3 regions of the Agrobacterium sp. 22-223-1 genome follow, and region 1 is predicted to be linked to each of the others. Evidence: riboswitches for the same ligand, from Rfam matches in the RefSeq annotation. Region 1 holds a riboswitch; each other region holds the start of a gene.
The links. Region 1 has a riboswitch for thiamine pyrophosphate ahead of thiC (phosphomethylpyrimidine synthase ThiC). Riboswitches for the same ligand answer to the same signal wherever they lie in the genome.

Region 1 (6,196 bases):
TAACCCGCGCAGCAAAGCCGTGCCGATTTTATGGGCCGGTTGGTTTCCAGCGAGATGGCGAGCGTTCCCGTTCCTGCCTCGTCCAGCGAAGATCGGAGCGTGCAAAGCACCGCCTCCTGTCTGATCAGACTGATGGGTCGCCATGGACCGGCGGCGTGGATTTCCGGGCACCAGCCGGGCATGTAACCGAGTGCGGTGGTGCGGATCAGCCGCAACCCCTGCGTATTCATCATCTGCGGTCGCCAGCGGGCGCGGGGACCGGTTTTTTCAAGTCTCGGCGCAAGCGCCCGGAAGCAGATGCAAAGCTCGTCCGCGCCCGTGAGTTCGACAGGCACTTCCAGCCTTTCGAACATGCTCTGGCTCGCGGCGATCAGCTCGCCGTTGAAGAAGATTTCGGCAATGGTGGAGAGACCGTCGAAGCGCAGGGTGGCGCGTTCACGCGTATCGGAAATCATCGTCAGCCGATACCAGGCATCCCTGTCATTGAGAGGCGCCGGGGCAAGGCGGTCGAATTTTCCAGCCGCTTCCAGAGCCTGCGCCACGGTGCCGGGAACGGAGACGTGAAGGCTTTCGAGCGATGCGGGAATATCGGACGGCGTCTCACAGGCATCGGCGGACGTCAGCGTCAGCGTCCAGCCTTCGCTCAGCAATTCCTCGCTTTCGCCGGGAAGATAAGTCCTCACGCGGCCTCGCTGGCATCAGTGAGTTTAGTCGAAAGCGCTTCCATCATGCCATCCCACGCATCCGCTGCTGGATCGAGCACGGTGGCCAGTGCATCAAATTTGCGGCGGGTGACGGCGCGGGCGAGCTGGAACTGCACGGTCTTGGCAACCTCGGAAATCTTGAGCGCGTGGTCTCTTGCTTCAGAAAAACCGTCCGCGTCCAGCCATTCGAAGTGACTTGCCGCCAGTTCGAAATTGGCGCCGAGCTGGCGCAGCGTGTTGAAGGCATATTTGTGGAAAAAACCGAAGGGTCGGTCGGCGACCTTTTCCACCTGCGCCGGAAAAACGCCGGCAAAAGCGCGGACAGGGTTGGCGGAGGGCCGTCTGGAAAAATGAAATTTCAGGAGCCGTTCGGCCGTCTTGCGAATATGTGCGGGCGAGGGGCTGCTATCCGCGAATTTTGCAAATTCGGTATAGGGCAGGAAAGGCGGGTCGGTCTCGGCCAGATGATGCTGGAACAGGCCGTCAAAATCTTCGCCTGCAAGATGGAAGAAGCCGGCATTGTGGAAATAGTCGAGTTCACGCTTCGCGAGATCAAGCCGGTTGATGGCGATGGTGGTCTTGCCATGTTCCTTCCGGTAGCCCACCCCATGGGTATCCGGCATATAGAAGCTGTCCATCTCGATCAGGCAGATGCGACCGCGTGCGAGCTGTGCCTCTATGTGGTTTTCCACGCTGTCGAAGATCGCAAGTTCGGTGGCGCGAACGCCATAAAGCGCCTCGAGGTCTTCCAGCGGCACCTTGAAGAAGGTGAACTGGTCACCTTCGAAATCCTGCGTGAGCGTGAAACCGAACATGGCTTCCGGCGACAGACCTTTCGAGGCCAGCACCTCGATCCACAAATCGATGTAGCAATTGGTCTCCGGCCACATTCTCTCGGAGGAATGGAGCGGATGCTGCACATAGTTTCTGGGATCGAGACCGGGAAAAATCTGCCGCATGAATGATCAGCCCCAGAGCGTTTCCACGACCTTCGCAGGCCATTTCTTCACGTCGAGACCATGATGCGCAAACAGCGCCAGCGCGATGCGCTCAAGGCCGAAACCGACGCAGGCGGTATGGGCGACATCGCCATTGTCGAGATTGAGGCCCCATTTCTGGCCGAAGGCATCCTGATGGTAGTTGAAGCTCATGCAGGCCGTCGGGCTGGTCGTGGATGTGACCGGGATCAAGAGTTCGAATTTCAGGTTCTGGTCGCGCTGGTTGTTGGCCAGCATCTTGCCGGCGCGGCCGAAGAAGGGATCGTTGGCGACATCGATGGTGACGTCGAGCCCAACCGCTTTCATCATCTCCACGCCGCGATCCATCCAGGTCTGGCGGAATTCGGTGACGTCGGACTCGGTGCCCATGCAAACATATTCGCGCATGCGGAAAAGCTGCTGGCGGGCCGGGTCCTTGGAAGGTTCATGGCGGAAGCAATAGGACTGGATGTCATAAAGACCGCCGCCGGCAGGTAGTGCGCCGCGCTTGGCAATCGTCGGATAAAGCGGGTAGCAGGCCGCCGGCGTCAGCACGATGTCGGTGGCTTTCTGGTCTTTGGTCCAGTCGCCGCCCTCATCCATGGTTTTCAGCAGGCTGACATGGTCGAGTTCACAGCCGCAGAAGGAATGGACCGTGCCGGCGAGCTGCGGGAAGCTCTTCATATAACCGCTCTTTTCGAAATAGGCGCGGTTGATGCCGGGCGGAAAGCGGATTGCTTCGGCGCCGTCAGCGCCGCCAGTGCGGTCGATCAGCCGCTCGAAGGCGGCAATGACATCCTCGAACTGGCCGCTGCGTCCATAAAGACCGTCCACACCGGTTTCAATCAGCAGGCCTTCTTCGAACAGTCGATCGAGAAACGATGTTTGCATGTCCATGGTCTTATCCCAAGAGGCTGGTGTCCTGCTTGTGAACCAGCAGGAGATTGGCGGAATTGCCGAGAATGCGGTCGTTGGAAATCATCAGGCGGGCGGAATGCGCGTCGCGCAGGTGCCGGCCGAGGCTGTAGGGCGTGCCGTTCTTGTAGCCCATGATGCCGCAGACCAGCATGGCGTGGTCGATGATCTCGAGAATGGTTTCGGAAGAGCAAATCTTCACATTGTTCATGGCGACGGCAAAAGCCATGGACATCAGTTTTTCGGGGTCGCTCTTGGTGTCCTCGTAAGCCTTGATGCCGGCGATGATGTTGGATTTCACGACCTGCAGCTTGGTGGAGACCTCGGCAAGACGGATCGCGCCGGGAGGGGCGGTGCCGGGCGACTTGCGCGCCGCGGCTCTGACGAAAGACTGGGCGCGCAGCACGGCATCCGAGGCGATGCCGTACCAGACGGCGCTCCACAGGAGATGCGAGCTTGCAAGCATGGATTGTGCGGCGATTTCCGCAAAGGGTTTCGGGAATATCTGCGCCGCCGGCGCTTCGCCACGAAACAGGAAGCCGTCCGAGCAGGTGCCGCGCATGCCGAGCGTATCCCACACATGGGTCTTTTCGAGCGTGTACTGGTTTTTCAGGAAGACCGTCATCACCTGATCGGCGGGCGCGGCATCCTTGTGGGCGCGCGAGGTGATGAGGATCGCATCGGCATTGCTGCCATAGGAAATGACGGTGGCGTCCTTTTCCAGCCGGCAGAAATCGCCTTCGACCTCGATTGCACAGATGGAGTTGCGCAGATTGCCGCCAATGCCGCCTTCGGTGGTGGCGGAGCCAAGGAGAAGCTGTTCGCTGGCGATGCGGCTCATGAAGCCGGCATGCCATGCGCTCGTCTCGCCGTGTTCCACCAGGCTGGATGCCTTGATATGGTGCATGGCGAAAATCATCGCGGTTGCCGAACAGGCCTGACCGAGACGGGCGCAGATATCGGCGATTTCCTGTAAGGAAGCGCTTTCGCCGCCCAGCGAAGAGGGGACCTGGATGCCGAGCAGGCGTTCCTGTCGCAAGGCGTCGACGGCTTCCTGTGGGAATCGGCCGGTGACATCCACCTCATCCGCGTGTTTGGCGGCAATTGCCGCGACACGGCCCGCGCGCGCGGACAGCGTTTCATCCTGCGGCGCTACGGTGACGTTCATCAGGCTGCCTCTTTACCATCCAGAATGAGCTTAACGGTGTCTTCAATGGCTCTGATGCTCGCAAAGGACTTGCGGTTCAGCAGATTGTCGGGGAATTCGATATCGAATGCTTCTTCGATGCCGAGCATCAATTGCACCGATGCAAAGGAAGAAAGGCCTGCCGCATAAAGATCGGCTTCATCTGCAATCGTATCGACAGGGGTTGGAAGCTGGCCGAATTTGGCCAGTATTTCACGAATAGTCGCGTTCATTCCGACGTATCTCCCATGAATTTCACATCAGGATGGTTTGTGCTTATCGTTACGTTGCAAACGATAATATTCGCCTAAACCGTTAGGTTAATTACAACTAACGGCAGCATGCGCCATTCCCGCACCTTTGCCAAGCATGGATCGTCGGCCTTGACAAATGTCGGTCGGTGTTTTTTGCTGTGGCCATTCACCAGGGGTGTCCCGTCAAGGGGCTGAGATTCTGCTTTCATGCGCAGTGACCCGTTGAACCTGATCCAGTTCATACTGGCGTAGGGACGGTGCAAAGACCGAAGGTCGGGCGGGCGTATGACGTCGCGTTTCGGCAATTCGGTATTTTCCATCATTCCGGCTCGAACTGGGTCTCCACTGTCAAACTTTGGAGCCTCAAGATGAATATCGCTGCCAAGAATATCCCGCTTGTCGTCACCACCGGGCCGCATGCCGCCTCTACCAAAATTCACAAAGCCGGCATTTTACATCCCCATATCCGCGTGCCGATGCGCGAGATCGCCGTTCATCCGACGGCGGGCGAACCGCCGGTGACGGTTTACGATTCCTCCGGTCCCTATACCGATCCTTCGCATCCCGTTCTGATTGAAAAGGGTCTGCCGCGTCTGCGTCATGACTGGATCGTGGCGCGCGGCGATGTCGAGGCTTATGACGGCCGGCACGTCAAGCCCGAGGACAATGGCTTTGCCACCGGCGAACGCCTGACGCCAGAATTTTCCGTGCGCCACCAGCCGCTCAGAGCCACGGCCGGTAAAGCCGTGACCCAGCTTGCCTATGCGCGGGCAGGTATCATCACACCAGAAATGGAATTCATCGCCATCCGCGAAAATCTCGGGCGCGAGGCGGCCAGGGAAAAGTTGGCGCGCGACGGCGAGAGTTTCGGTGCGCATATCCCGGACTACGTCACGGCGGAATTCGTGCGTCAGGAAGTGGCGGCCGGCCGCGCCATCATCCCCGCCAATATCAATCATTCGGAACTTGAGCCGATGATCATCGGCCGCAATTTTCTCGTCAAGATCAATGCCAATATCGGCAATTCCGCCGTCACCTCCTCCATGGCGGAAGAGGTGGAGAAGATGGTCTGGGCGATCCGCTGGGGTGCGGATACCGTCATGGACCTGTCTACCGGCCGCAACATCCACAATATCCGCGAGTGGATCATCCGCAATTCGCCGGTGCCGATCGGCACGGTGCCGCTTTATCAGGCGCTTGAGAAGGTCAACGGCATTGCCGAAGACCTGAACTGGGAAGTGTTCCGCGATACGCTGATCGAACAGGCGGAGCAGGGTGTGGATTACTTCACCATCCATGCCGGCGTGCGGCTGCATTACATCCCGCTCACCGTCAACCGCGTCACCGGCATCGTCTCGCGCGGCGGGTCGATCATGGCCAAGTGGTGTCTGCATCACCACAAGGAAAGCTTCCTCTATGAGCATTTCGAGGAGATTTGCGACATCTGCCGCGCTTACGACGTCTCCTTCTCGCTGGGCGATGGCCTGCGTCCCGGCTCGATTGCCGACGCGAATGATGCCGCGCAGTTCGCCGAGCTGGAAACGCTGGGCGAGTTGACGCAGATCGCCTGGGCTAAGGATTGCCAGGTGATGATCGAAGGCCCCGGCCATGTGCCGATGCACAAGATCAAGGAAAACATGGACAAGCAGCTGAAGACGTGCGGTGAAGCGCCCTTCTATACGCTTGGACCGCTCACCACCGATATTGCGCCCGGTTACGACCACATCACGTCAGGCATTGGGGCGGCGATGATCGGCTGGTTTGGCACCGCCATGCTTTGCTACGTCACGCCGAAGGAACATCTCGGACTGCCGGATCGTAACGACGTGAAGGTCGGTGTCATCACCTACAAGATCGCCGCGCACGCCGCCGATCTCGCCAAGGGCCATCCGGCAGCGCAGGTGCGGGACGATGCGCTGTCGCGCGCGCGGTTCGAGTTCCGCTGGGAGGATCAGTTCAACCTGTCGCTGGACCCGGATACGGCGCGCTCCTTCCATGACGAGACCTTGCCGAAGGAAGCGCACAAGGTCGCGCATTTCTGCTCCATGTGCGGGCCGAAATTCTGCTCGATGCGGATTTCTCACGATATCCGCGCCGAGGCGCAGAAGGAGGGGCTGGAGGCCATGGCCGCACGTTTCAAGGAAGGCGGCGAGCTTTACA
Region 2 (6,196 bases), on a different contig from region 1:
TATGGCGGTGATGACGCTGGCGGCATAGGCGCCGAGCGCGGAGAAGGTCTTGATATCCGCCTGAATACCCGCGCCGCCGCCGCTGTCGGAGCCGGCAATGGTCAATGCAATGGCTGTCATGGCTGTCTCGCTTTCAGCGCCGCGTCAATCCTGGAGCGGAAGTCCTTGGTTGCGCTGGCAATATCGCCCGCGCGGAAAATGGCGGAAATGACCGCCACACCATCCGCGCCGGCGGCAATGACGGGTGGCACACGGGCAAGATCGATGCCGGCGATAGCGCCGACCGGCATATCCGGCTTCCACTCCTTCAGCAGGGCCCGCAGCATGGAAAAACCGTCGATACCCACCGGCTTGTCCGGATTGACCTTTGAAATGGTTTCAAACACGCCGCCGATGCAGGCGTAGTCGACGGGCATGGAGGCCGCTCGTTCGGCATCGGGACGGTTCTTGACGGTGAGGCCGATGATCGCCTTTTCGCCGAGAATACGCCTTGCGGTTTTGGCGTCCATGTCGTCGGCGCCGAGATGCACCCCGTCCGCGCCCGAGGCGAGCGCCACATCCACCCGATCGTTGATGACCAGCGGCACGCCGGTGCCGGCGATGGCCTCGTGAATGGCGCGGGCGTTTTCGATCATCTCGCGCGTCGAGCCGTGCTTGTCGCGATATTGCAGAATGGTCGCGCCGTTCAGTGCGGCCGCCAGAGCAAGCTCCTGCAGCGGCGCAACGTCACTGAGGCTCGCATCAACCAGCGCGTTGAGGCGGTAATCAACCTTGTTCATGCTCTATCCTCGCGTGATTTGTGATGTCCTCACCGGAAATTTCGGAAAGCGCATCCAGAAACGCCGGTTCGAAGGTGCCGGGGCCTCTGGTGTGTTTTGCTGCGAGTTCGGCGGAAACGCCGGTGACGGCAAGGGCGGAGGCCGCCGCAGTCAGGGCGTCCTTTTCCACTGCCATGAAGGCGGCGATGACGCCGCCTGAAAGGCACCCCGTTCCCGTCACCTTCGCCATCCACGGATGACCGTTGACGATCCTGATGCTGCGGGTCGTGTCGCTGAGATGATCCACAGGCCCGGTCTCGATCCTCACCACGCCAGGCACATCGCCGATCAGGCTCATCTCGGCGTGATTGCCACGCACGATCGTCGGGGAAAGTGCGATGAGTTCGCGCGCGAATTCCAGACGCGACGGCGAATAGTCGCAATGCACGGGGTCGACGATCCACGGCTTGCCGGATGCATTGGCGATTTCGATCGCCAGCCGGATGACCTTGCGCCGCTCGGCATCCAGTGTGCCGAGATTGACGGTCAGCGCATCCGCCTTGGTGACAAAACTCTCGATTTCCTCGAGCGAGGTGGTCATGGAGGGAATTCCGCCGACGACGGTGATGCCATCTGCGGTGAATTTCTGCACCACGGTGTTCATCAGGCAATGCACGCGCGGGCGTGTCTGCCGCACCCGCTCCAGAATCTCGGCGGCCTTTGCCGCTGTCGGAAAAGTCGCGGTCATGGCTGCTGCAGCTCCACGGCGATGTCGTCCGCCGCCGGTGCCTGCTTGATCAGCTGCATCTCCTGCATGAAGGCGCCGAAACGGGCGTAGCGCGCGCGGTCGAGTGCAGCCGGGCGCTTGGCGAAGCGCGGCAGCGTGTCGAAGAAAGCCTGCTTGTTCAGCGCATCGTCAAGGTTCGGATAGGCCTTGATGAAAAGCTGCCAGGATTCCTGCGGATGGTTGGTGATGAAGATCGCGGCCTGTTCCACGGCGGAGAGGAAACGCGGCAGGCGGTTGTCTTTTGCGAGATCCCGGTGCGTGACGAAGATCAGCTCGTCATAGGCCGGCACGCCGTGTTCCTCCGGGAAGAAGGAGCGGCCTTCATGTCCCTCTAGCTTCATCTGCGTCAGCTCGAAATTGCGGAAGCCGCCAAGCGTGGCATCCACCTTGCCGGCGATCAGCGACGGCGAGAGCGAGAAGTTGACGTTGATGAGTTCGATATCGTCCTTCGTCAGGCCGTCCTTTTCCAGCATGCGCTTCAGCATCGCATCCTCGAAGCCGGAAACGGAAAAGCCGACCTTCTTGCCCTTCAGGTCTTTCAGGCTCTTGATCGGCCCATCGGCCAGAACGGTGACGGTGTTGAGGGGCGTCTCGACCAGCGTGCCGAAACGCACGAGCGGCAGGCCGGCATCGTGATCGAGATAGAGGTTCGGTTGGTAGTGCACGCCGATATCGGCCTGTTTGGCCGAGACGAGGCGCGGCACGGCGGAGGGGTCTGCGGGCGGAACCAGTTCCACCTCCAGCCCCGCATCGGCAAACAGGCCGCGTTCTTTCGCGATCACCATCGGCGCATGATCGGGGTTCACGAACCACTCGAGCAACACGGTCAGCTTGTCGGCCGCATGCGATTGCATGGGTGAAAGCACGCTTGCTGCCGCGACGACGAGGGAAAGAAGAGTTCGTTTCATGGTGCCGAAAGTCTCCGTAAAGATCTGAAAGGAATGGTGTGTTCTGTTTCCTTGGCCCAGGGGGCCAGATTGGCGGTCGAGAAGTCGACGATGAGCCGCAGCAGCACCGCCATGATGGCGAGAATGGCCATGGCGGCGAACATGGTGTCGGTCTGCATGCGGGCATTGGACTGGATCATCACAAACCCGAGCCCCGCCGATGCGCCCACCCATTCGCCGATGACGGCGCCGAGCGGGGCAAGCGGCGCCGCCACCCTCAGGCCGGAAATGAGCGATGGCAGCGCTAGCGGCACACGCAACCGGGTGAGGATCTGCCAGTGGCTCGCCTCAGTCAGCGAGGCGGCGTCGAGGATGGCGCGATCGGTGCGGTTGAGGCCATCCGTGAAAGCGGAGGCAACGGGGAAGAAGATGATGATCGCCGTCATGACCACTTTCGAAGCCATGCCGAAACCGAACCAGAGGACGAGGATGGGGGCGAGCACGAAGACCGGAAAGGCCTGCAACACCAGAACCATCGGCCAGACGAGGCGGCCGAGGCGCGGGATGGCGGCAATCGTGAACGCGACGAGAATGCCGGCGGCGATGCCTGCCGCAAGCCCGAGCGCCATTTCGCCGAGCGTTACCAGTGCCTGCCCGAACAGGAAGCCGGGCTGGCGCCAGAAAGCGCCGGCAACATCGGCGGGCGACGGCAGGATATAGCGGGGCGGCGAAAACAGCCATGTTCCCGCCTGCCAGAAAACCAGCAGAAGACCGACACCGTTCAGCGCATGGGAGGCACGCATGAGCCGGACCTCAGACGCAGACGCACCGTGTGCGAAGGGCGGAAGGTTTCAGCATCATCATTCGTCTCCAGATGTGACAATCCCGGAGATCAGGCAAAGCGGAGAAGAGAAAGGGCAGCGCCTCTTGGCGCGACAGTTCCGTTCCTACGCCGGCATGACCCGGATCAGGTTCAAGGGTCCGGCTCATCGCCATCTCAGCACCGTTCGGTGCTCCCCTCGGAAGAGTTTGTTTTGTAGGTCAAGTTTCATAAATGTCAACGTCCCGCCGGCGATCCGTCGTCAGGCGTGATCGTGAATGCCTGAACGGGCTTGCGCTGGTGCGCATCTCCCATTGACGTATTAGTTATTGAGGAAATTAGATTTATCGAAAATTAGTTATCTATTGAAACTGCCTTTCAATATTATTCGGCTAACTTTCGCTCCGGGGAAAGGTTCCGGGGGCGAATTTGAAGAACATCTGGCAGGATAAATCGGGAAATTTCGGCATTCTCAGCGCCCTGTTGATGGTGCCGCTGATCGGGGCGGCCGGCGTGGCCCTTGATGTGACGCATGGCATGGCTGTCAAATCGGACCTGCAGATGGCGGCGGATGCTGCGGCGCTTGCTGTGGTTGCCGATACGTCGTCGAGCGTTCAGAAGGCAAAGGAAATGTCGGGCGACGGTGTCATTTCGCTTGGCACTGATGAAGCCTCCGCATTTTTTGAAAGCAATGAGCGGGCCAATCCCGATTATAAGCTCCTGTCTCTTGATGTGTCGGTGATCAAACACGGTAACGCCATCGAATCCTCGGTCAATTTCACGGCATCCGTCGGCACCACGCTTTCACGGATACTCGGAGAGGATCTCATTACCGTTTCGGGCAAGGCGACCGCCAAATACGAGACGGAAACATTCAGCGACTTCTATGTCCTGCTGGATAACACCCCTTCGATGGGCGTTGGCGCGACGCCAACCGACGTTGCTACCATGGTTGCCAATACGAGCGACAAATGTGCTTTCGCTTGTCACATCGTGAAAAACGGGGTGGTCGATACAAACAGCTATTACTACAAAGCCAAAAGCCTCGGGGTTACGACGCGCATCAATGTGGTGGCGCAGGCTACGGCGAGCCTGATGGATACGGCAAAGTCCACGCGGAAAAGCAGCAATCAATATCGCATGGCTGTCTATACCTTCGGAGAGAAGGCGGAAGATACGAAGCTGCTCGAAGTCGTTCCCCTGACCTCTGATCTGGCGACTGCGAAGAAAAAAGCGGGCGAAATCGATCTGATGTCCATTCCCTATCAGGGCTATAATAACGACCAGCAGACCGACTTCGACCGGGCGCTGACCCAGATTGGAGACAGGATCGGCTCTTCGGGCACCGGTGCGAGTTCGGCGAGCCCGGAGAAGATCGTTTTCTTCGTGTCAGACGGCGTCGGCGATAGCTACAAGCCATCCTCCTGTACCAAAAAAACCACCAGCGGCCGCTGTCAGGAACCGATCGATATCAAATATTGCACGAAGCTGAAGGAAAAGGGTTTTCGCATCGCCGTGCTTTATACCACCTATCTGCCGCTGCCGACCAATGGCTGGTACAATAGCTGGATCGCGCCCTTTCAGCCGGAAATCGGTGCACGCATGCAGCAATGCGCTTCGCCGGGCCTGTTCTTCGAAGTCAGCCCGTCGCAGGGCATCAGCGATGCGATGACCGCCCTTTTCAAAAAGGCCATCACATCACCCCGCCTGACGGGGTGATGGCAGTGAGGAACTCGGCTATCGTTCAGCCGATGGTGCGAAGCTGTTCAAACAGCGGACGATGGCTGCTATCGGCAGAATAGAATACCGCCGGCTCGCCGAGCGGCGCGTCGACGGTGGCGTTTTGTCCGCCGGGATAATGCGTGCCGCTCCACAGGTGCACCCATTCACCGTCGCCCGGAAGATAGAGCGAGCGTTGCGTTTCGCCCGCTTTCCAGACCGGTGCGACAAGCATGTCCGCCCCGTAGAGATAGCAGTCCTGAATGGTATAGGTCTGCAGGTCATTCTCGTAGTGCAGGAAGAGCGGACGCTGCACCGGCAGGCCTGTTCTGGCCGCTTCCGCCGAGAGCGATTTCAGATAAGGGGCCAGCGCGACATAGATGGATGTCATGCGGGCGAAATGGGCAAGAACCGCCTCATCCTGATCGATCTGGAGATTGTCGCGCGGCCGATTGCCCTCATGGGTACGCATGACCGGCGTGAAGGCGGCCATCTCCGTCCAGCGCATGATGAGTTCCGCGGTTCTGACATTGCCGAACAGGCTGGTGTAACCGCCAATATCGGAATGGTGATAGGCATTGCCCATGAGGCCGGAGGAGAGCGCCCCGCAGATGACGGTGACCAGACCGTCGTGACGGGAGAAGTCGACCGACTGGTCGCCGCCCCAGATGAGCGGGCAATGGGCCTGCACACCGGTGAAGCCGGCCCGCATGAAGAACAGCGCTTCGCCGGTCTTGCCGCGACTTTCGACGGCCTTGGCGTTGACCTCGGCCCAGAGCGTTGGCCAGGCATTGTGCATCAGCTTAGCGTCGACACCGTTGGAAAGGGTAATGTCGATCGGCAGATATTCGCCGAAATCGGCCATCCAGCCGGAGAGGCCGAAATCGAGCATGTTCCTGCCGATGATCTCCTCGGCAAACCAGTCGGCCGCAGCCGGATTGGTGAAATCGACCACGCCGCAATCGAACTCGCCGAAATCCACCAGCGCCGTCTTGCCCTCGGCGTCGGTTGCGAAATAGCCGGCTTTTTCGGCAACCGGGAACAGCGGGCCATCGACGCAGAGATAGGGGTTCACATAACCCAGGAAGCGGATGCCCTGATCGGCAAGCTCGGCGATCTTCTGGCGCAGATGCGGATAACGCGTATCATTCGCCTGCCAGTCCCAGAACAGGCGCGCGCCGAAGGATGTCTGGCGAAGACCCACCCAGTCTTCGCACCAGAGACC
Region 3 (6,196 bases), 160 kb from region 1:
TTACCGCCCTTGAGGGGCTCGATATCGGCAATGTGCGTTATCCGCTGAAGGATTTCGCGCTTGCTTTCGGTTCGTCCCGCACTATTTCCAATGTCGCGAATGGCGGCCCCGTGCATTTCTCGCTGAAAAGCGGAAAAGCCATCGTGCTCGCCCGCCCTTATGATCTGACCGGAGCCTGACGCCTTGGCACCCCCTATTTTGAAACTCGATGACATCAAGCTGACCTTCGGCGTGACCCCGCTGCTCGACGGCGCCAATCTCCAGGTGGAACCGGGCGACCGCATCTGCCTTGTCGGGCGCAACGGTTCCGGCAAGTCCACCCTGATGAAGATCGCCGCGGGCCTGGTCGAGGCGCAGTCGGGTGAGGTTTTCCGGCATCCGGCCGCCACCATCCGTTATCTCGAGCAGGCCCCGGATTTTGCCGGTTACGACACGGTTCAGGCCTATGCCGAAGCGGGGCTCGGACCCGGTGACGATCCCTATCGCGTCACCTATCTTCTGGAGCATCTTGGCCTCACCGGACAGGAACATCCGACGAGCCTTTCCGGCGGTGAAGCGCGACGTGCGGCCCTTGCCCGCGTCATGGCGCCCGAGCCCGATATCCTGATGCTGGACGAACCGACCAACCATCTCGATTTGCCCACCATCGAATGGCTTGAAAGCGAGTTGCAGCAGACGCGCAGCGCGCTGGTGCTGATTTCGCATGACCGGCGTTTTCTCGAAAAGGTCTCGACCTCGACCGTCTGGTTGGATCGTGGCCAGTCGCGCCGTCTCAATCGCGGTTTTGCCCATTTCGAGGAATGGCGCGACAAGGTGCTGGAAGAGGAAGAACTGGAACAGCACAAGCTCGGCAAGGCCATCGAGCGCGAAGAACACTGGATGCGCTATGGCGTGACCGCAAGGCGTAAGCGCAACATGCGCCGCGTCGGCGAGCTTCAGGCCATGCGTGCGGAATATCGCGGCCATAAGGGGCCGCAGGGCACGGTGCAGGCGACCGTCACGGAAGGGCGGGAATCCGGCAAGCTGGTTATCGAGGCCGAGGCCATCACCAAGGCTTATGGCGAGCGCGTGATCGTCGCGCCGTTTTCGCTGCGCGTCCATCGCGGCGATTGCATCGGTTTCGTCGGCCCGAATGGCGCCGGTAAAACCACGCTTCTGAAGATGCTCACCGGCCAGCTGGAGCCCGATAGCGGCTCGGTGAAGCTCGGCACCAATCTGGAGATTGCGACGCTCGACCAGAAACGCGAGGATCTCAATCCCAACGATACGCTCGCGCATTATCTGACCGATGGTCGTGGTGAAAATCTGCTGGTCAACGGCGAATTGAAGCATGTGACGGGCTATATGAAAGACTTTCTGTTCCAGCCGGAACAGGCCCGCACGCCGATCCGCAACCTTTCCGGGGGCGAGCGCGCGCGCCTTATTCTGGCGCGCATTCTGGCGCGGCCGACCAATCTTCTGATCCTCGACGAGCCGACCAACGATCTGGATATCGAAACGCTCGATCTGTTGCAGGAAATCGTTGCGGGCTTTTCCGGCACCGTTATCCTCGTCAGCCACGACCGCGATTTCCTCGACCGCACCGTCACCTCCACCATCGCGCCCGTCAATCCGGATGAGCCGGACGGACGATGGATCGAATATGCCGGTGGCTACTCGGACATGATGGCGCAGCGCAAGGGCGCGGCGGAAGAAAAACGCAAGGCTGAGAAACAGGAAAAGGCGAAGGCCGCACCTTCGGCCTCTGCATCGCAGGATCCTTCAAAGGCCAAGGGCAAGCTTTCCTTCAAGCAGAAATTCGCGCTCGAAAATCTTCCGAAGGAGATGGAAAAGGCGCAAGGCGAAATCGCAAAACGCGAGCAGCGCATGGCCGATCCGGAACTTTTCACAAAGGACCCGGCGGCCTTCAACACGCTGGCGCAGGAGATGTCAAAGCTGCGCGACAAGCTGGAGGCCATGGAAGAAGAATGGCTGGAACTGGAGATGCTGCGCGAGGAACTGGAGGGCTGAAGGCAATCAGTTCCCCGTTTGACCGGTCCTCCTTCGGCCTTTGACAGAAAAGCAGAATTGCCGTTCTATGCCGGCGTTCGTTTGGAGGAGTTGTGAAAATGCGCATGATTTTCGTCAATCTGCCGGTCAAGAATATCGAGACATCAAGGAACTTCTTCACTGCTCTCGGTTTCAGCTTCAACCCGGAATATTCGGATGACCGCACGCTCTGCATGATCGTGGAAGAGAATATCTTCGTGATGCTTCTCCAGGAGGGACGTTTCCGCGATTTCATCAACGGCGACATTGCCGACGCGACGCGAACCACCGAGGTTCTGACCTGTCTTTCCGCCGGAAGCAGGGAGGAAATCGACCGGATGATCGCCACGGCGCTTGCCTCCGGCGGCAGCGGCTGGAAGCCTGTTCAGGACCATGGCTTCATGTATGCCGGCAGCTTTCAGGATCCCGACGGGCACGTCTGGGAACTGGTGCATATGACGGAACAGGGCTGACCTCGGCCATCTTGCCAATCAGGGACGGCGGGACTACACCATCATCTTGATCTAACGGGGTGTCTTTTGCGCTTGGGTGCAAAAGGCTGAGAGGCTTGCCAACCCGAAGAACCTGATCCGGTTCATACCGGCGGAGGGATTAGACGGCTTTAACGCAGGCGGCTATTTCCCTATCGTTTTTTTGAGGAGATACCCGTGCGCCGTCGTCTTTTCCTGAATTCCCTCGTTGCCGCCTCGCTGTTTCTGCCCGGTCTTGCCGTCGCACAGGATAGACAGGAGCTGACCGTCTACACCTATGAGAGCTTCGTTTCCGAATGGGGTCCCGGTCCCAAGGTGAAGGAGGCCTTCGAGAAGGTTTGCAATTGCACGGTCAATTTCGTCGGCGTGGCCGATGGCGTGGCGCTGCTCAATCGTCTGAAGCTTGAAGGGGCGGGGTCCAAGGCGGATGTCGTCGTCGGTCTCGACACCAATCTTGTCGCGGAAGCAAAACAGACCGGTCTGTTCGATGTCAGCGGCATCGATGCATCGGCGGCCAAGGTGCCGGGCGGCTACACGGACGATGTTTTCGTTCCCTATGATTACGGTCATTTCGCTGTCATCTATGATACGCAGACGGTGAAAAACCCGCCGGCGAGCCTGAAAGACCTCGTGGAAGGCGACGCGTCGCAGAAAATCGTCATTCAGGATCCGCGCACCTCCACGCCGGGGCTTGGCCTGCTGCTATGGGTGAAATCGGTTTACGGCGACAAGGCCCCGGAGGCCTGGGAAAAGCTCAGGAAGCGCATTCTCACCGTTACGCCGGGCTGGTCGGAATCCTATGGCCTCTTCACCAAGGGTGAGGTGCCGATGGTGCTCTCCTACACCACCTCGCCCGCCTATCACATGGTCGCTGAAAAAACGGATCGTTATCAGGCCGCCGCCTTTTCCGAAGGGCATTACATCCAGATCGAGGTTTCCGGTCTCCTTAAAAACGCGCCGCACAAGGAGCTGGCAAAGCAGTTCCTCGCTTTCACGCTGACATCCGGTTTTCAGGATGCCATTCCGGAAAACAACTGGATGATGCCGGTCGCGGCGACCTCCAAGCCCTTGCCGGAGGCGTTTTCAAAACTCGTGGTGCCGCAGAAGACTTTCCTGATGGATCCGGAAGAGGTGGCGAAGAACCGCAAGGCATGGATCGATGAATGGCTTGCCGCCATGAGCATGAATTGAGGAAGAGGCACACCCGCGCATGATGCTGCGTCGCGATTACCGGCGGTCGATCATTTTCGGAACGGCGGCTTTTGCCGCCGTTTTCCTGTTCATGGCGCTCGCGGTTGCGGCTCTCCTGTCTTTTGATGCCGGCGCGTCCGCTGCCGGCATCATGGATGCCTATACGCTGCGCATCCTGCGTTTCACGCTTTATCAGGCAACGCTTTCCACCCTTCTTTCCATTGTTCTCGGCCTGCCGGTGGCGCTGGCGCTTTGCCGTCGGCGCGAGTTTCCGGGAAGGATCTGGATCATCAGGCTGATGGCGGTGCCGATGGGTCTGCCGGTGATCGTCGGCGCCTTCGGTATCATCACCATCTGGGGCAGGCAGGGCGTTTTGAATTCGGCACTCGTTTTTGCCGGGGCGGATGAGCCTTTCAGCATTTACGGCCTGTCCGGCATCCTCATTGCCCATGTGTTTTTCAATCTTCCGCTTTCGGTGCGGCTGATGCTGGCCGGGCTGGAGCGCATTCCGGGCGAATATTGGCGCATGGCGGCGAGCCTCGGCATGGGGCCGGTTTCGATTTTTCGGTTTATCGAATGGCCGGCGGTCGCGCGTCTCGTTCCCGGCATTGCCGGGCTTGTCTTCATGCTGTGCGCCACCAGCTTCACGCTCGTTCTTCTGTTGGGCGGCGGGCCCGCGGCAACGACGCTGGAGGTGGCGATCTATCAGGCGCTGCGGTTCGATTTCGATCCGCAGCGGGCGATTGCGCTTTCGGTTTTGCAAATTGCCCTCACCGCAATCCTGCTTGGCCTTCTTGCCTTTTTGCCGTCGCCTGAAGCGGAAATTCCCTCGCTTGGTCGTTCCCTTCGCCGTTTCGACGGAAAGGGCATCGGTGCCCGCCTCTGGGATGGCGCGGCAATCGTGTTCGCTGTTCTGCTGATCGGCCTGCCGCTTGTCGCCATAGCAGTCTCAGGTTTGAGGGCCGATCTGCCGCGCCTTCTGTCCGCGCCGATTTTCCTGCGCGCGGCGGTGACCAGTCTTGCAATCGCCGCACTGTCCGCAGCCCTTGTCGTGCTTTGCTGCATGGCGATCATCGGCGCGCGCCAGGCGATAGGCTCCAGACGGCAGGCGGGGCAACCCCTGCGCTTCCTCGCCGCCATGCTGGGGGCAGGGTCTTCGCTGGCGCTCTTGGTGCCGCCTGTCGTGTTGGGAAGCGGGTGGTTCCTGTTATTGCGGGTTTTCGGCGATGTCAGCTTCTACGCACCCGTTCTCGTGGGGCTCATCAATATGCTGATGGCTTTGCCGCTTGCCATGCGGGTACTGGAACCGGCCTTCACCAGTCATTTTTTACGCACCGGCCGGCTTTCCGCCAGTCTCGGGCTTCAGGGTTTCGCGCGGCTGCGGTTTGCCGATCTGCCGGTTCTGTGGCGGTCGCTGGCTATGGCGTTTTCATTCGCCATGGCCCTGTCGCTCGGCGATTTAGGCGCGGTTGCCCTGTTCGGCTCGGAAAATTTCGTCACCCTGCCGTGGCTGGTCTATAGCAATATGGGCAGCTACCGCACCAATGATGCCGCCGGTTATGCCTTCCTTCTCGGCATCGTCTGCCTGCTGCTTGCCGCAGGCGGCGTTTCACGGCAGTCCCAATCAGCAAGGGCGAGCATATGACAGGCGATGATTTTGCCGTTGAACTGGACAAGGTCAGGCTACGGCTTGGAACACAGGATTTCGAACTTGATTGTTCGTTCCCTAAGGGGCAGATAACCGCCGTTGTCGGGGCATCCGGCTCGGGAAAATCCACGCTTCTCAATCTCGTCGCCGGTTTCGAGGAACCGGATTCCGGGCGCGTGATGATCGGCGGGCAGGACATGACCGCGCTTGATCCTTCGGAAAGACCGGTCTCATCAATCTTTCAGGATAATAATCTTTTCGCCCATCTCGATATCTTCATCAATGTCGCTCTCGGTGTCAGCCCCGGGCTGAAATTGCGGGTGGAAGACCGGCAAGAGATTGAGATGGCCCTCGTCCGTGTCGGTCTTGCGGGTTTCGACAAACGCTTGCCGGGCACGCTTTCCGGTGGAGAAAGACAGAGGGCGGCGCTGGCGCGCGCGCTGGTCAGGAAAAAACCTGTCATGTTGCTCGACGAACCTTTTGCAGCACTCGATCCGGGATTGCGGGCGGGCATGACCTCCCTGCTTCTCGACTTGCACGCCGAAACAAAAAACACGGTGATTATTGTCACCCACCATCCCGAAGACATAAAGAAGCTGGCGCAGCGGGTGGTGTTTCTTGAACGCGGCCGTGTTGTCTATACCGGTTCGACCGCAGATTTCTTCGCCACACAAAATGTGAAGGCGGTCGACAGTTTTCTGAACGGGTGATCGCCTTATTTTCGACGCGTGCCGCTGGCAATCGCTTTAGATGACTTCAATGGCGCTAATTTGCACTTGCCAGTTTCAAGTTGTTGCCCGAGAAAAGATGGGAATTATTGCGTTCTTCAGGAATATTC

Region 2: it holds a riboswitch for thiamine pyrophosphate, as region 1 does, so the genes downstream of both, ACQZ60_RS18185 (ABC transporter permease) here and thiC (phosphomethylpyrimidine synthase ThiC) in region 1, are expected to answer to the same signal.
Region 3: it holds a riboswitch for thiamine pyrophosphate, as region 1 does, so the genes downstream of both, thiB (thiamine ABC transporter substrate binding subunit) here and thiC (phosphomethylpyrimidine synthase ThiC) in region 1, are expected to answer to the same signal.

Annotation. Positions count from the first base shown of each region.
Region 1 covers NZ_JBNWCN010000006.1:20,903-27,098, reverse strand. The annotation lists gene ACQZ60_RS21125 (beta-mannosidase) at 1-683, opposite strand, end outside; gene ACQZ60_RS21120 (DUF1839 family protein) at 680-1,663, opposite strand; gene ACQZ60_RS21115 (amino acid--[acyl-carrier-protein] ligase) at 1,670-2,578, opposite strand; gene ACQZ60_RS21110 (acyl-CoA dehydrogenase family protein) at 2,583-3,764, opposite strand; gene ACQZ60_RS21105 (acyl carrier protein) at 3,764-4,015, opposite strand; TPP riboswitch at 4,198-4,309, shown strand; gene thiC (phosphomethylpyrimidine synthase ThiC) at 4,405-6,196, shown strand, end outside.
Region 2 covers NZ_JBNWCN010000004.1:138,184-144,379, reverse strand. The annotation lists gene thiD (bifunctional hydroxymethylpyrimidine kinase/phosphomethylpyrimidine kinase) at 1-120, opposite strand, end outside; gene thiE (thiamine phosphate synthase) at 117-779, opposite strand; gene ACQZ60_RS18195 (hydroxyethylthiazole kinase) at 766-1,506, opposite strand; gene ACQZ60_RS18190 (ABC transporter substrate-binding protein) at 1,503-2,453, opposite strand; gene ACQZ60_RS18185 (ABC transporter permease) at 2,450-3,235, opposite strand; TPP riboswitch at 3,360-3,462, opposite strand; gene ACQZ60_RS18180 (pilus assembly protein TadG-related protein) at 3,682-4,971, shown strand; gene ACQZ60_RS18175 (alpha-glucosidase) at 4,997-6,196, opposite strand, start outside.
Region 3 covers NZ_JBNWCN010000006.1:179,401-185,596, reverse strand. The annotation lists gene ACQZ60_RS21845 (thiamine diphosphokinase) at 1-179, shown strand, start outside; gene ACQZ60_RS21840 (ABC-F family ATP-binding cassette domain-containing protein) at 184-2,010, shown strand; gene ACQZ60_RS21835 (VOC family protein) at 2,109-2,501, shown strand; TPP riboswitch at 2,547-2,657, shown strand; gene thiB (thiamine ABC transporter substrate binding subunit) at 2,697-3,710, shown strand; gene thiP (thiamine/thiamine pyrophosphate ABC transporter permease ThiP) at 3,730-5,355, shown strand; gene ACQZ60_RS21820 (ATP-binding cassette domain-containing protein) at 5,352-6,068, shown strand.